DNA from 4 places in the Salinivibrio sp. ML323 genome. Region 2 is predicted to be linked to each of the others. Evidence: predicted binding sites of a transcription regulator. Region 2 holds the regulator's gene; each other region holds the start of a gene.
What was found. Region 2 encodes MetJ, which represses methionine synthesis genes. Its sites were predicted from a motif close to TTAGACNTNTANANGTCTAA; they were not measured.
Positions count from the first base shown of each region.

Region 1: a site for MetJ is predicted at 1,635-1,654, ahead of metK (methionine adenosyltransferase). Genes of this name have one in related genera too.
Region 3: a site for MetJ is predicted at 3,156-3,175, ahead of metH (methionine synthase). Genes of this name have one in related genera too.
Region 4: a site for MetJ is predicted at 1,179-1,198, ahead of metA (homoserine O-acetyltransferase MetA). Genes of this name have one in related genera too.

Region 1 covers NZ_MUES01000027.1:18,207-22,610, reverse strand. Annotated here, with positions in the region: gene BZG13_RS12650 (SprT family zinc-dependent metalloprotease) at 1-337, opposite strand, end outside; gene metK (methionine adenosyltransferase) at 409-1,563, opposite strand; gene epd (erythrose-4-phosphate dehydrogenase) at 1,872-2,876, shown strand; gene BZG13_RS12635 (phosphoglycerate kinase) at 2,949-4,115, shown strand; gene fbaA (class II fructose-bisphosphate aldolase) at 4,269-4,404, shown strand, end outside.
Region 2 covers NZ_MUES01000006.1:57,990-62,393, forward strand. Annotated here, with positions in the region: gene metB (cystathionine gamma-synthase) at 1-999, opposite strand, end outside; gene metJ (met regulon transcriptional regulator MetJ) at 1,185-1,502, shown strand; gene BZG13_RS06060 (malic enzyme-like NAD(P)-binding protein) at 1,581-2,825, opposite strand; gene rpmE (50S ribosomal protein L31) at 3,084-3,299, opposite strand; gene priA (primosomal protein N') at 3,516-4,404, shown strand, end outside.
Region 3 covers NZ_MUES01000001.1:2,148-6,551, reverse strand. Annotated here, with positions in the region: gene metH (methionine synthase) at 1-3,100, opposite strand, end outside; gene BZG13_RS00030 (cation:proton antiporter) at 3,284-4,404, shown strand, end outside.
Region 4 covers NZ_MUES01000001.1:21-2,141, reverse strand. Annotated here, with positions in the region: gene BZG13_RS00030 (cation:proton antiporter) at 1-166, shown strand, start outside; gene metA (homoserine O-acetyltransferase MetA) at 212-1,159, opposite strand; rRNA gene rrf (5S ribosomal RNA) at 1,340-1,455, opposite strand; tRNA gene BZG13_RS00015 (tRNA-Thr) at 1,463-1,538, opposite strand; rRNA gene rrf (5S ribosomal RNA) at 1,736-1,851, opposite strand; partial or broken rRNA gene BZG13_RS00005 (23S ribosomal RNA) at 1,967-2,121, opposite strand, start outside.

The DNA.
Region 1 (4,404 bases), on a different contig from region 2:
TAAAGACCTGGTTCATCAACGAACGCCACTCAGGACCATGCGGCTTCACCCGACCGTATAACGCAAAGGTGACCAAATGACAGACTTCATGAGGGATCACTTCGTCAAAAAAGGTGTCGGGTGCTTGTTGCAAAAGAACAGGATTAAACCGGACGCGCCATTGGGCTGGATGCGCAGTACCGGCCGACTTGCCCCGCAGTGTAAAACCAACCACGGGGTAGGTCAGCTGGGTGTCCAATTGCTGGTTAGCCACATCAATACATTGCTGGGCGTGTGAGAGCGCTGCCTGTTGTAATGCATGAGCGGATTTTTCTGGGGTGTCATAAGCACAAGACATAAGTGGTCGTCCTTGCTGCGATCAAAAAAGGGAAGCCGAGGCTTCCCTTAAAAGCACTGAGTCGCCTAAGGTTACCCGAGCTTGGCAAAGTCGCGCAACAGCTCCGCTTTGTCGGTTTTCTCCCAAGGGAAGATGTCGCGACCAAAGTGGCCATACGCAGCCGTTTGCTTATAGATAGGCTGTAACAAATCCAGCATTTCTTGCAAACCATACGGACGTAAGTCGAAGTGCTCACGTACCGCTTTAATGATCACCGCTGGTGCGACTTTTTCAGTGCCGAAGGTCTCGACCATGATGGACGTCGGCTCGGCGACGCCAATCGCGTAAGACAGTTGAATTTCACAACGGTCGGCAAGGCCTGCGGCAACAATGTTTTTGGCCACATAGCGCGCGGCGTAAGCGGCAGAGCGATCCACTTTTGAGGGATCTTTTCCTGAGAACGCCCCGCCACCGTGACGGGCTGCCCCGCCATAGGTGTCAACAATGATCTTACGGCCTGTCAAACCACAATCGCCCATTGGCCCGCCAATCACAAACCGACCCGTTGGGTTAATGAAATACTTGGTGTCTTTGGTCAGCCATTCCGCCGGCAACACAGGCTTGATGATTTCTTCCATCACCGCCTCGCGCAGATCCTCGGTTGAAATACTGTCGCAATGCTGTGTGGAAAGTACGACGGCATCAATACCGGCAATTTTGCCGTTGTCATACGCAAAGGTGACCTGGCTTTTCGCATCTGGGCGTAACCAGTCTAAGGTGCCATCTTTGCGCACTTGCGCTTGGCGCTCCACCAAACGGTGTGAATAGGTAATAGGAGCAGGCATCAGCACATTGGTCTCATTGGTGGCAAAGCCAAACATGATCCCTTGGTCGCCAGCGCCCTGATCTTTCGGGTCGGCGCGATCAACCCCTTGGTTGATGTCTGGGGATTGTTTACCAATGGTATTCAATACCGCGCAAGAGTTGGCATCAAAGCCCATATCAGAGTGGATATAGCCAATATCTTGAACGGTTTGACGAGTAAGCTCTTCAATGTCGACCCAAGCCGAGGTCGTCACTTCCCCACCTACCATTACCATGCCAGTTTTAACATAGGTTTCGCAGGCGACGCGTGCTTTGGGGTCTTGCTCAAGGATGGCATCCAAAACAGCATCAGAAATCTGATCTGCGATTTTATCAGGATGGCCTTCAGAGACGGACTCTGAGGTAAACAGGTGCTTAGCCATGTGACACTCTCATTGATTATCAGGGAAACTGACGATACGTATTAACGCGCACCGCCGATCATCTCAGATGTTTTAACTTCTAGACGTCTATTTTATTCGCAATTGTGATAAACGCAAGTCAGATGATGCATATGGGGTTTATTAAAGTATAGCAAAGGCGAGCATTTAGGAGAGTTACCAAGCCTTAAGTCATCACAAGGCGAAAGGAGACAAAGCGTATACAGCTCTTGGTTGAGATCACACAACACGTGCGTCTTTTACGTGCTTGAGATACACTGTGCGTCATCGTTAAACGAGCACCGATGGACATGGCATTAAGAGTCGCAATTAATGGATTTGGTCGTATAGGGCGCAGTGTATTGCGAGCCCTGTATGAGAGTGGCAAGCACGATCGCATTCAAGTGGTCGCGATTAATGAGCTCGCAGAGCCAGAGGCGATGGCGCATCTGCTGCAATATGACTCAAGCCATGGTCGGTTCGGCTGGCCGGTTTCCTATAACCAAGAACACTTGTTTGTCGCCACCGACAGCATTCGTCTGCTTCACTTACCGGAACTTCAGCTTTTACCTTGGCGTGACCTTGATGTGGATATTGTCTTGGACTGCACGGGCAAATTTGGTACGCGTCAAGATGGGGAGGCCCATATTGCCGCGGGCGCTAAAAAAGTCCTTTTCTCTCACCCCGCCAGCCAAGACGTGGATAGAACCGTTATTTACGGGGTCAATCATGATGCATTGACCGCCGATGACCGCATTGTTTCCAATGGTTCTTGTACCACTAATTGTATCGTCCCGGTGATCAAAGCCTTGGACGAACACTTTGGGATTGAGTCCGGCACCATCACCACCATTCATTCTTCAATGAATGATCAGCAGGTGATTGATGCGTATCACTCTGATCTGCGCCGCACACGTACTGCCAGCCAGTCTATTATTCCAGTGGATACCAAACTCCATGTTGGAATTGGTAGGATTTTTCCGAAATTTTCTGACAAATTTGAGGCGATCTCGGTCCGTGTGCCGACGATAAACGTGACAGCGATGGATTTAAGTGTCACTGTACGTACTAAAGTGAAAGTTAATGACGTAAATCAAGCTCTGCAGACGGCATCTCGATGTACATTAGACGGTATACTGGATTATACCGAAGCGCCCTTGGTATCGATTGACTTTAACCACGACTCGCACAGCGCCATTGTCGATGGATCGCAAACACGGGTCAGTGATCACCAGCTGATTAAAACGCTGGTTTGGTGTGATAACGAGTGGGGCTTTGCCAACCGAATGTTAGATACCACACTTGCCATGGCGTAATAGACGCAAGCGTGGGTGGGGTGTTGCCCTGATTAAATCAGTTTCAATTTGCAACCTTATAGCGAGGACCATATGTCTGTAATTAAGATGACCGACTTAGATCTTGCCGGAAAGCGTGTGTTTATCCGTGCTGATCTGAACGTGCCTGTAAAAGACGGTAAAGTGACCTCTGATGCACGTATTTTGGCATCATTGCCTACGATTAAGCACTGCTTAGAAGCCGGTGCAAAAGTCATGGTGACCTCTCACCTCGGCCGCCCTGAAGAAGGCCAGCCTGAAGATCAGTATTCACTGCAGCCAGTAGTGAACTACCTAGATGACGCACTTGATTGTCAGGTCAGCCTCGCGAAAGACTATCTAGACGGCCTTGAGCTTAACGCCGGTGAGTTGGTGGTGCTTGAGAACGTTCGCTTCAACAAAGGCGAGAAGAAGAACGACGAAGCGCTGTCTAAAAAGTACGCGGCACTGTGCGATATTTTTGTGATGGACGCCTTTGGTACGGCGCACCGCGCCCAAGCCTCAACTCATGGTGTGGGCACGTATGCGCCTGTGGCTTGCGCTGGCCCATTGCTGGCTAACGAGCTTGAGGCATTAGGCAAAGCGATGGACAACCCGGCACGCCCAATGGTGGCGATTGTGGGTGGTTCAAAAGTGTCTACCAAGCTGACGGTACTGAAATCACTGTCAACCGTGGCAGACCAACTGGTTGTCGGTGGTGGTATCGCCAACACCTTTATCGCCGCTGACGGTCACAATGTTGGTAAGTCGCTGTATGAGGCGGACTTAGTCGACACGGCGAAATCCTTGATGGAAGAGTGCCATATTCCTGTTGCCACCGACGTGGCGTGTGCGAAGGCATTTGATGAAAACGCGGAAGCAGAGATCAAGCGCGTTGAAGATGTGCAAGACGACGATATGATCTTTGACCTCGGTCCTGAATCAACCCAAGCGTTGGCGGACATTTTGAAAAATGCCAAAACCATTCTGTGGAATGGCCCTGTTGGCGTGTTTGAGTTTAAGAACTTTGAAGCGGGCACGGCAGGCATTTCAAAAGCGATCGCGGAGTCTGAAGGCTTCTCTGTTGCGGGTGGCGGCGATACCCTCGCAGCGATTGATAAGTTTGGTATCCAAGCTGATGTGTCTTACATCTCAACCGGTGGCGGTGCATTCCTAGAGTTTGTTGAAGGCAAGCCTCTGCCAGCAGTAGAAATGCTGGAAGCACGTGCGAAAGACGCATAAACCAGATAATAAAACGGGAGTGACATCTCCCGTTCTTGCTTTCGTTTGACTACAATAGGCCGAGTCGTAAACGATTGCACCCGATTGATAAAGGTGCCTCAGGCATCTTTACTCAGTTCAGCAAAGACAACCCGAGTGAATAGGACAAGAGCCATGTCTAAAGTTTTTGATTTTGTAAAACCTGGCGTTATCTTTGGCGATGACGTTCAGAAAGTATTTGAAGTTGCCAAAGAGAACAAGTTTGCATTGCCTGCAGTCAACGTCGTTAACACTGACTCAATCAACGCAG
Region 2 (4,404 bases):
CAAGCTTTCCACGCCCCCTAGCGATTCGGCCAGAGCAAATAACGAAAGGCCGTCAATAAACCGCGCCACACCAGCTTGGTCGGTCTCTAACTCTAGGCTCAGCATGCTACCAAACCCCGCTTGCTGACGCGCAGCAATTTGGTGACCAGGGTGAGAGGCCAACCCGGGATAGTATATTTTCCGCACCGCCGGCACCGTTTGTAGGTAGCTCAGTACCGCTTCAGTGTTGTGCTGGTGTTGTTTAACGCGCGCGCCCAGTGTACGCAACCCTCGCAATGTCATATAACTGTCAAAGGCATTGCCCGTCGCCCCTAGGCAATTTCCCCACCAAGCCAGTGTGTCTGCCAATTCATCCGTACGCGCGACCACCGCGCCACCGACAATATCGGAGTGACCATTAATAAACTTGGTGGTGGAATGGACCACCATATCCGCGCCCAGCGCAAACGGCTTTTGCAAGGCGGGCGATAAAAAGGTGTTATCCACCACCACCCGGGCCCCAACTTGATGGGCCTTTTGGCTTATTTCTGCGATATCGACCACGCGTAGAAGTGGATTAGATGGAGTTTCCACCAGCACCAACTTGGGCTGCTTAGCCAATGCCTGCGCCAACCCCTCATGGTCGGATTGATCGACAAAACTCACCTGCCAAATGCCTTGTTTGGCGCGTGATTCGAGCAAGCGATAGGTGCCGCCATAACAATCGTGCGGGGCGACGATATGATCACCCGCCTCCAATAGAGATAACACCAAGTTTATCGCCGACATGCCACAGTTAGTCACTACCGCACCCGCGCCCCCCTCTAAGTCAGTCAGCGCTTGTTCCAACTGCGCACGCGTTGGGTTGCCGCCTCGCGCGTAGTCGTAGGTAGGCACATCCCCCAGAGCCGGGAAACGGTAATTGGTCGATAAATACAAGGGAGGCACTACCGCATGGTGCTGGGTGTCGGTGCCAATCCCAGTGCGAACGGCGATGGTGTCGGTTTTTTTCTCTGTCATTATCTGTCCTTGCTAGTCTGTTTGCGCATGGTGGGCGTGATCCAGGCGTCATACTGCCACCTTACCCGTCGCTTTTTGGGACGTCAATACTTCTAGACGTCTACACTCCTTTGCATGTGGCGGTTAATATAGCTAAAATCTCCGCAGCATCATCCTGGGTATTCCTTAATCAAGATAGGTGAGACATGGCGCAGTGGAACGGCGACTACATTAATCCGTATGCCGAACATGGTAAAAAGAAAGAGCAGGTAAAGAAGATCACCGTCTCTATCCCATTAAAAGTACTAAAAATTCTTACTGATGAGCGCACTCGTCGTCAGGTGCAAAACCTGCGTCACGCGACCAACAGCGAGTTGTTGTGTGAGGCATTTCTTCATGCCTACACCGGTCAACCTCTGCCAACCGATGACGATATCCGTAAGGATAAACCCGACAGCATCCCCGCCGAAGCGCGTCGGATCATGAAAGAGCTGGGTATCGAATTCGACGATAGCGAATACTAAAAAAACCCGCCAACCGGCGGGTTTTTCATTACCTGCAGCATCGTGCTGTCTGCCACTTACGCATGACAACATGCCTCGCTACATCATATAGTTTTCTGGCATCTCGATACGAGCTACGCCGGTTTCGACGGCCGCCAGCGCCACTGCACGTGCTACTTTCGGCAACAAACGCGCGTCCATGGGCTTGGGAATGATGTAATCAGGACCAAAGCTGAGCGAAGACAAGCCGGCGGCGTCTAATACTGTTTGTGGCACCGGCTCTTTGGCCAAACTGCGAATGGCCTCGACCGCGGCCAGTTTCATCGCATCGTTAATTTCACTGGCACGCACATCCAATGCACCACGGAAAATAAACGGGAAACAAAGTACGTTATTGACCTGGTTGGGATAATCCGAACGCCCGGTTCCCATGATCAGATCATCCCGGACTTGATGTGCCACATCCGGGTGGATTTCAGGATCCGGATTCGAGCAGGCAAATATCACGGGCTTGTCTGCCATCAGCTTCAAGGCCTCTGGTGAGAGTAAGTCAGGGCCAGATACGCCAACGAACATGTCCGCGCCTTCAATCACATCTTCGAGGGTACGTTTATCGGTGTTATTGGCAAACAGCTGCTTGTATTTGTTGATATCATCACGACGCGTATGGATCACGCCTTTACGATCCAACATATAGATTTTTTCTCGCTGCGCACCACATTTTATTAATAGCTCCATACAGGCAACCGCGGCCGCGCCAGCACCCATGCACACCACCGTCGCCTCACGGATATCTTTGCCTTGTAGCTCGAGCGCGTTAAGCATGCCGGCAGCAGTCACGATGGCAGTACCGTGTTGGTCATCWTGCAATACAGGCACTTCGCACCGTGCAATCAGTTGTTTTTCAATTTCAAAACAATCAGGGGCTTTAATATCTTCGAGGTTGATACCGCCAAAGGTGTCAGCAATATTGGCCACGGTATCAACGAACTCATCGATAGTGCGGTGTTTCACTTCAATATCAATCGAGTCCAAACCGGCAAAACGCTTGAATAATAACGCTTTACCTTCCATGACGGGCTTAGAAGCCATCGGGCCTAAGTTCCCCAATCCCAAAATCGCGGTGCCGTTTGAGATCACCGCCACCATGTTGCCTTTACCCGTATAGCGGTAAACCGCATCTGCGTCTTGCGCTATCTCTCGCACCGGCTCAGCAACGCCAGGACTATACGCTAGGGCGAGATCCGCGGCCGAGTCGGCCGGTTTGCTCAATTCAACAGAAATTTTTCCGGGAGTAGGGTATGCATGATAATCCAGCGCTTGCTGGCGTTTATCGTCCGACATCTAGTGTTCCTAATTATTATCGTGAAGGGATAGATAACCAATATCGCCAGGGAAGCGTGAACGATATTAGCCAGACACTCGACAAACCACACAGGGAAGGTTTGCATTCGCATAAAGATGGTAACGCAGGGAGCAAACGTCCACCAGTGCTAACACGCATTCGCGATGATGCTCGGACCTGTTGCCCCAATACAAGGACGATACGATCAAAAAAAGGGACGCTGATGCGTCCCTTCTCTGTATTCGGTCAATAGCGGCTTATTTTTTGCTGCTAAGGGCACCGAAACGCTTCTTAAAGCGGTCAACACGGCCACCGGTATCAAGGATACGCTGCTTACCAGTGTAGAATGGGTGACACTTGTCACACACGTCTAGGTAGATGTCTTTGCCTAGGGTTGTGCTGAACGCGAATTCGTTACCGCAAGAGCATTTTGCTGTGACGGCTTTGTACTCTGGATGGATACCAGCTTTCATAGGGATAACCTCATCTTGAAGGCCGTGTCGCTCTCCCGATCCTAAGCCGGGCACCACACGTCGTTAACAAACATTTTCTAAGGCGCGCAATTCTAATCAAGCGCCCTCTTTTTCGCAACTTTTTTGTGCAATCATAGCGCCAGCTGAAAGGCATCAAGGCTTTGCCAACGTGTGGCTAACCGTTACACTGAGATTCCTTCTGGCCAATAAGATGTTGTGATGGAACAGTTTGCTCAGGTAGCGTTGCCTGTCCCTTTGCCGAAAACCTTTGATTACCGTATCGCAGACGATCAGCACCCGGTCGTCGGCGGGCGCGTCAAGGTGCCGTTTGGACGCCAGCATAAAGTCGGCATCGTTACCGGCTTGTCGTCCACGGCCAGTGTGGAAACCAGCCAACTCAAAGCAATTGATACCGTACTCGACGCGCAACCGGTCTGGACCCCCGCCGTTTATAACCTTTTGCAATGGGCCAGTCGCTTTTACCATCACCCGCTTGGCGATGCGATGGGGGCGGTGATGCCGACTTCGCTGCGTAAAGGACGCCCGGCGACATTACAGCAACAAAAATGGTGGCAAATTACCGAATCAGGACAAAACCAACCTCTATCAGGTCTGAGCCGCGCCCCCAAACAAGCCCGAGTGTTGCAGCTGCTCACTCACGGCCCGGCCACCCAAGCCGACTTAATCGAACAAGACATCGGCGCGCCGGTACTCAAAACAGTGGCAGAAAAAGGCTGGATCGCGCCCTACTCGCCCCCTTCTCAGGCCAATGCTTGGGTAAAAAGCTTTGCGGTCACCGAAGAAAAGCCGACGCTTAATCACGAGCAAGCGATGGCGGTTGCCACCCTCAATGCCAGCGATGGTTTTGCCTGCGCGTTACTAGAGGGGATCACAGGCTCAGGCAAAACCGAGGTTTACCTCAATGTGCTAGAACCGGTGCTCGCACGCGGCCAGCAGGCGCTAATCTTGGTGCCAGAAATTGGCCTGACACCACAAACCATTCGCCGTTTTGAGCGTCGCTTTGCTGTCCCTGTGACCGTGATGCATTCAGGGCTCAGCGATACCGACCGTCTCAACGCTTGGCTGGCCGCACGCGAAAACCAAG
Region 3 (4,404 bases), on a different contig from region 2:
CACCACGTGGCTTTTTCGTTTGCTGGCGCAAGTGGTTCAGTATAGTGAGCGTCGCTTGGCGAGACCCATCCTCATAGACCTCAATATCATCATCAATGCTATTGGCAGGAAAGAGGCCACACACCCCTTTTGCCGCCACCAAGCCTTCTGCCTCGAAACGATCGAGCCAAGCATTGGCGTCCTGGTACAAACGACGCGCTTCCTCACCCACCAGTTCGTGATCCAAAATCGCCGGGAATTTGCCACTAAGTGACCAAGTCATAAAGAAGGGTGTCCAGTCGATATACTGACGTAAGGTTGCTATCGAGACATCATCGTACACATGGACGCCCGGCTTCGCCGGTTGCGGAGGCACATAGTTTGTCCAATCCGTTTGCCACTTATTGTCGCGCGCCTGCTCAAGGGACACCGGTGCCGTGCGCGGGGTTTTACGCTGGTGCTGCTCACGTACAGCGGCATAGTCTTTAGCTAAACGGGCTACAAAATCCGGTCGCTGCGTCTCGGATAATAACGATGAGCATACCCCCACCGCACGTGACGCGTTGGGCACATAGACCACGGGCGCATGGTAATGCTGCTCAATTTTCACCGCGGTATGGGCTTTGGACGTGGTCGCGCCGCCAATAAGTAGAGGAATATCAAATCCTTGGCGCTCCATCTCTTTCGCCACGTTCACCATCTCATCTAACGATGGGGTAATCAGGCCAGATAGACCAATAATATCGACGTTTTCTTCTCGCGCCACCGACAGGATTTTATCGGTCGGCACCATCACGCCGAGATCAATAATCTCGAAGTTATTACATTGCAGCACCACACCAACAATGTTTTTGCCAATGTCATGCACATCCCCTTTGACCGTGGCGAGCAAGATCTTGCCATTGGTCTGTCCTTGCTGCTTTTCAGCATTGATGTAGGGCTCAAGGTAAGCCACCGCCTGCTTCATCACCCGTGCCGACTTCACCACTTGTGGCAGGAACATCTTGCCTTCACCAAACAAATCCCCGACCACGTTCATGCCTGCCATCAACGGGCCTTCAATCACTTCTAGAGGTTTACTTGCCGCGGCGCGAGCCAGCTCGGTATCTTCAACAATAAACTCGGTAATGCCTTTGACCAGTGCATGTTCAAGGCGCTTTTCCACTGGCCAACTACGCCACTCTGCGGTTTCTGCGACCTCGCTCTCCCCGCTATCGCGATAGCTGTCGGCGATGTCCAGCAAACGCTCTGTCGCCCCATCGTCTTTGTTGAGAACCACATCTTCCACTGCTAGGCGCAAAGACTCGGATAAATCATCATAAATCGCCAATTGACCGGCATTGACGATCCCCATGTCCATGCCATTTTTGATGCAGTGATACAAAAACACCGCATGAATAGCCTCACGGACGGGATTGTTGCCTCGAAACGAAAACGACACATTTGAGACGCCGCCCGAGATCATGGCATGCGGCAGAGTTTGTTTAATGTCGGCCACGGCGTTGATGAAATCAACCGCGTAGTTATTGTGCTCATCAATGCCGGTGGCAACCGCAAAAATATTAGGATCGAAAATAATGTCTTCCGGTGGAAAGCCAACTTGCTCGACCAGAAGGTGATAGGCCCGCGTACAGATTTCCACTTTCCGCGCCTGGGTATCAGCCTGTCCTTGCTCATCAAACGCCATCACGATCACTGCCGCGCCATAGCGACGGACTAAACGTGCTTGGTGTAGAAAGGCTTCTTCTCCTTCTTTGAGCGAAATAGAGTTGACGATGCCTTTACCTTGAATGCACTTGAGGCCAGCTTCAATCACCTCCCATTTGGAGGAATCAATCATCACAGGCACACGGGCAATATCCGGCTCCCCCGCGCAAAGGTTGAGAAATCGCACCATGGCCTTTTCGGCATCCAACATGCCCTCATCCATATTGATATCGATGATTTGGGCGCCGTTCTCCACTTGCTGCAATGCCACTTCAAGCGCTTCGTCATATTGCTCTTCAACGATTAAGCGTTTAAAGCGTGCTGAGCCGGTGACATTGGTGCGCTCCCCCACGTTGACGAACAAGCTATCAGCATTAATGGTCAGGGGCTCGAGCCCAGACAAACGGCATGCCACAGGATGATCAGGAAGCGCGCGTGGCGCATGTTGCTTCACCGCGTCGCTAATCGCTTGAATATGTTCGGGCGTAGTGCCACAGCACCCCCCGACCAAGTTGATAAAGCCAGACGCCGCCCACTCATCAATGTGTGTCGCCATCTCTTCGGGAGAAAGCTCATACTCGCCAAAGGCGTTGGGCAACCCCGCATTGGGGTGGACGGAGACAAAGCCCTCACAAATATCGCTCAGCTCTTTGACATACTGGCGCAATTCAGCTGGCCCAAGTGCGCAGTTTAAGCCAAACGACAGTGGCTCAACATGACGCAACGAGTGATAAAAAGCGGCGGTGGTTTGTCCGGATAAGGTGCGTCCAGACGCATCAGTGATGGTGCCGGAGATCATAATGGGTAAGCGAAAACCGCGGGCATCAAAGACCTTTTCAACCGCAAACGCGCATGCTTTGGCATTCAAGGTATCAAAAATGGTCTCCAACATGATGATATCAACACCGCCGTCAATGAGCGCTTCGGTGGACTCGGCATACACGTCGACTAACTGATCAAAGCTGACATTGCGAAAGCCCGGGTCATTCACGTCTGGAGAGATTGAACACGTTCGGTTCGTCGGCCCTAACACGCCCGCGACAAAACGGGGTTTATCCGGCGTTTTCGCCGTCCACGAATCAGCAACCTCACGCGCAAGCCGGGCTGCCGCGCCGTTGATTTCCGCACTCAGCGCCTGCATGTCGTAATCAGCCATCGCGATTTGGGTGGCGTTAAAGGTGTTGGTTTCAATAATGTCCGCGCCCGCCGCCAGATAATCACTGTGTAGCGAAGCGATCTTATCAGGCTGCGTCAGCACCAAGAGATCGTTATTGCCTTTCACATCACAGTGCCAATCTTTAAAACGTTGGCCACGATAATCGGCTTCGCTCAGTGCCAAACCTTGGATCATGGTGCCCATGCCACCATCGATCACTAGAATACGGTCGCGCAGTTGCTGTGTTAGTCGGTCCATACTATTACGCTTATCATCTTCCTCGTTGCAGTCATTTCATCCTACCACAGCGGAAATGGAAATCTAGACGTCTATAAATAACAATTTATTTTGATCTATTTCAATTCAGCTGTTCGTTTTGAAAGCGATTTCTATTAATATTTCGACACACTTTTTCATTCCCTCATTGCACTAGGAAGCGGCATGTCAACCTACGCAATCCTCAGCTTTATGGCTGCTGCAGCCATCTTTATCGCTTTTATTAATAGTAAAATCAGCCGAGTACAAACCACGATCGCCATCACCGCCAGCTCGCTCCTACTGTCTTTGCTGATAGTGATCGCCGGTCAATACCAAGCAATTCCACTAAAAGCCATGGCCGAGCAAATACTGACAGATATCCACTTTGATACGTTTTTGCTCAAAGGCGTCCTCGGCTTTTTGCTCTTCGCAGGGGGGATTGGCGTCAAGCTTCCCTCTTTCTCCGACCAAAAGTGGGAGATCACAACCCTGGTGATCGGCGGGCTATTGGTCTCTGTGTTGTTAATCGGCTCCGGTATCTGGGGCGTGTTTCAACTGATTGGCATCCCCTTTGATTTCCTCTACTGCCTGTTATTTGGCGCGCTGATATCGCCCACCGACCCCATCGCTGTGCTTGCTATCGTCAAAAAGCTGCAAGCACCGACGCGGATCACCACACAAATTGAGGGAGAGTCATTATTCAATGATGGTGTGGGTATCGTGATCTTTGTGACCCTTTTTACCCTAGCCTTTGGCGACAACAACCCGACGGTGGGCGGTACCATTGCCTTGTTTTTACAAGAAGCCGTTGGCGGGGTTTTATATGGCCTAGTGCTGGGCTATCTTTTCCATCGCTTGATTTGTGCCACTAACGATCACTCGATGGAATTGCTATTAACGCTGGCTATCCCCAGCGCTGGCTATGTCTTGGCCGATATGCTGCATGTCTCTGGCCCGCTGGCAATGGTGGTATCGGGGATCATGATCGGTAACTGGACCCGCTTTATTGGCTTTTCCAAAGAAAGTGAAGATCACCTCGACCACTTCTGGGAATTAGTCGATGAATTTCTTAACAGCCTACTCTTTCTCCTCATCGGGGTTAGCTTGCTGCAAATCAGTTTCCATAAAGAAGACTGGATCATTATGGCGGCGGTGGTTCCTATTGTGCTTCTCGCCCGTTTTATTAGCGTGAAAATGTGCTATCTCGGTTTCAACCGCTTTCGTTCTTATAACCCTTGGGCGGTGCGTATATTAAGCTGGGGTGGGTTACGTGGCGGTCTCGCACTGGCGATGGCGATGGCCGT
Region 4 (2,121 bases), on a different contig from region 2:
TGGCATCATGGTGGTGCCGGAAAAAAATATCGATGTTCGCGAGCTGATCCTCATCATGACCTACGCGGTGGTGGTGTTTTCCATTTTGGTGCAAGGCTCAACCATGACAGGCATGGTTGATAAAGCAAACGCAGCACAAGACGAAATGGATACACATCAAACCTAAATCCACACAGCTCCCTAAGCAAAAGGCGTCCGCGGGCGCCTTTTTTTATTCATCCAGGGTAAAGTTAGACGCAGAGAAGGTATCCAAGTCGAAGGGCGTTTGCTGGTAAACACAATAGTTTAGCCAGTTGGCAAACAGTAAATGGCCATGGCTGCGCCAACTCACATACGGTGGCTGGGAAGGATCGTCATCCGGGTAATAATTAAGGGGGACAGCCGGCTCCATCCCTTCTTCTAAATCCCGATGATATTCATGATGCAAGCTATGAGAATCATACTCAGGGTGACCGGTGACAAACACATTGCGCTTATCTTTCGTCGCCGCCAGATAGGTACCCGCTTCATTAGAGGTTGCTAAGATGTCGAGATCCGTATGCTCTGCAAGATAGTTAGGCGAAAAATCCGCATAGCGCGAGTGGGGCGCTAAGAAACTATCATCAAAGCCGCGTAATAGCGGATGTTTGCATAAGTCAGCATTAATGTCGTGCTGATAGACACCCGATAACTTCTCCTTACGAGTTTTCTTTGGCAAGTCGTAAAGTAGCTTTAAGCCCGCTTGCGCGGCCCAACAGATATAGAGGGTTGAAGTAACGTGTTGGTGCGCCCAATTCATCACATCCTGTAAATGCTCCCAGTAAATCACATCCTCGAACTGTACCAACCCGAGTGGCGCGCCTGTCACGATAAGACCATCGAAATTACGTCCGCGAACGGCCTCAAACTGACGGTAGAAGGTATCGAGATGCTCGGTTGGCGTATTTTTGCTTGGCCGGTTATCTATCCGTAAAAGCTCAACATCCACTTGCAAAGGACTGTTAGAGAGTAGACGCATAAATTGCGTTTCCGTCTCGATTTTCTTTGGCATCAGGTTGAGCAGCAGCACCTTCAGCGGGCGGATGTTTTGACTCACCGCGCGCGTCTCGGTCATTACGAATATGTTTTCACGCCTTAGGATATTAGTCGCGGGGAGCTGATCCGGGATTTTAATCGGCATCACTGCCTCCTAGAGATGTTTAGACGTCCAGATATCTAATAACATAACCTAGTCACTGATTAAGCTCAAGCAGTGATCACCCTTAGACCAACATTGTTTTAAGCATAGGAGAAGACAGTATTGATAAGAGAGACAGAAACGAAAAAAGCCCTCCGCGAATGCGGAGGGCTTCAAAAAAGCTCTTGGCAGTGACCTACTCTCACATGGGGAGACCCCACACTACCATCGGCGCAGCAACGTTTCACTTCTGAGTTCGGCATGGGTTCAGGTGGTGCCGTTACGCTATGGCCGCCAAGAAAATTCTGGTGCTGATAGGCAGATTTGAACTGCCGACCTCACCCTTACCAAGGGTGCGCTCTACCAACTGAGCTATATCAGCGAAAACGCTTCATCAAAGTCTTACGTCAATCTGCTTTGATACTTAAATGTTTGCTAACTAAAGCCTAATACTAAGCTCTAATTAGATTATCTTGTTTGATGCGATGAGGATTTTGAATCGAGACGCGCAGTGTATGCCAATACATGAGCATCGCAGATATCAAAAGCATCGAGCTATCAACAAGATAAGCAATGAGAGCCTGGCGATGTCCTACTCTCACATGGGGAGACCCCACACTACCATCGGCGCTGCTTCGTTTCACTACTGAGTTCGGCATGGAGTCAGGTGGGTCCAAAGCGCTATGGTCGCCAAGCAAAATTTGGTGTGTCTTCACTTTTCAGTCAAAACACGTAATCTAGAAAGCTRTTCGTTCTCGCCACAATCAACTGGCTTATTTCAAGTCCGACCCAAAACCGCTTGGGTGTTGTATGGTTAAGCCKCACGGGCCATTAGTACAGGTTAGCTCAACGCCTCACAGCGCTTACACACCCTGCCTATCAACGTCGTCGTCTACGACAACCCTTTAGAGAGCTCGAAGCTCTAGGGATGACTCATCTCGGGGCCAGCTTCGCGCTTAGATGCT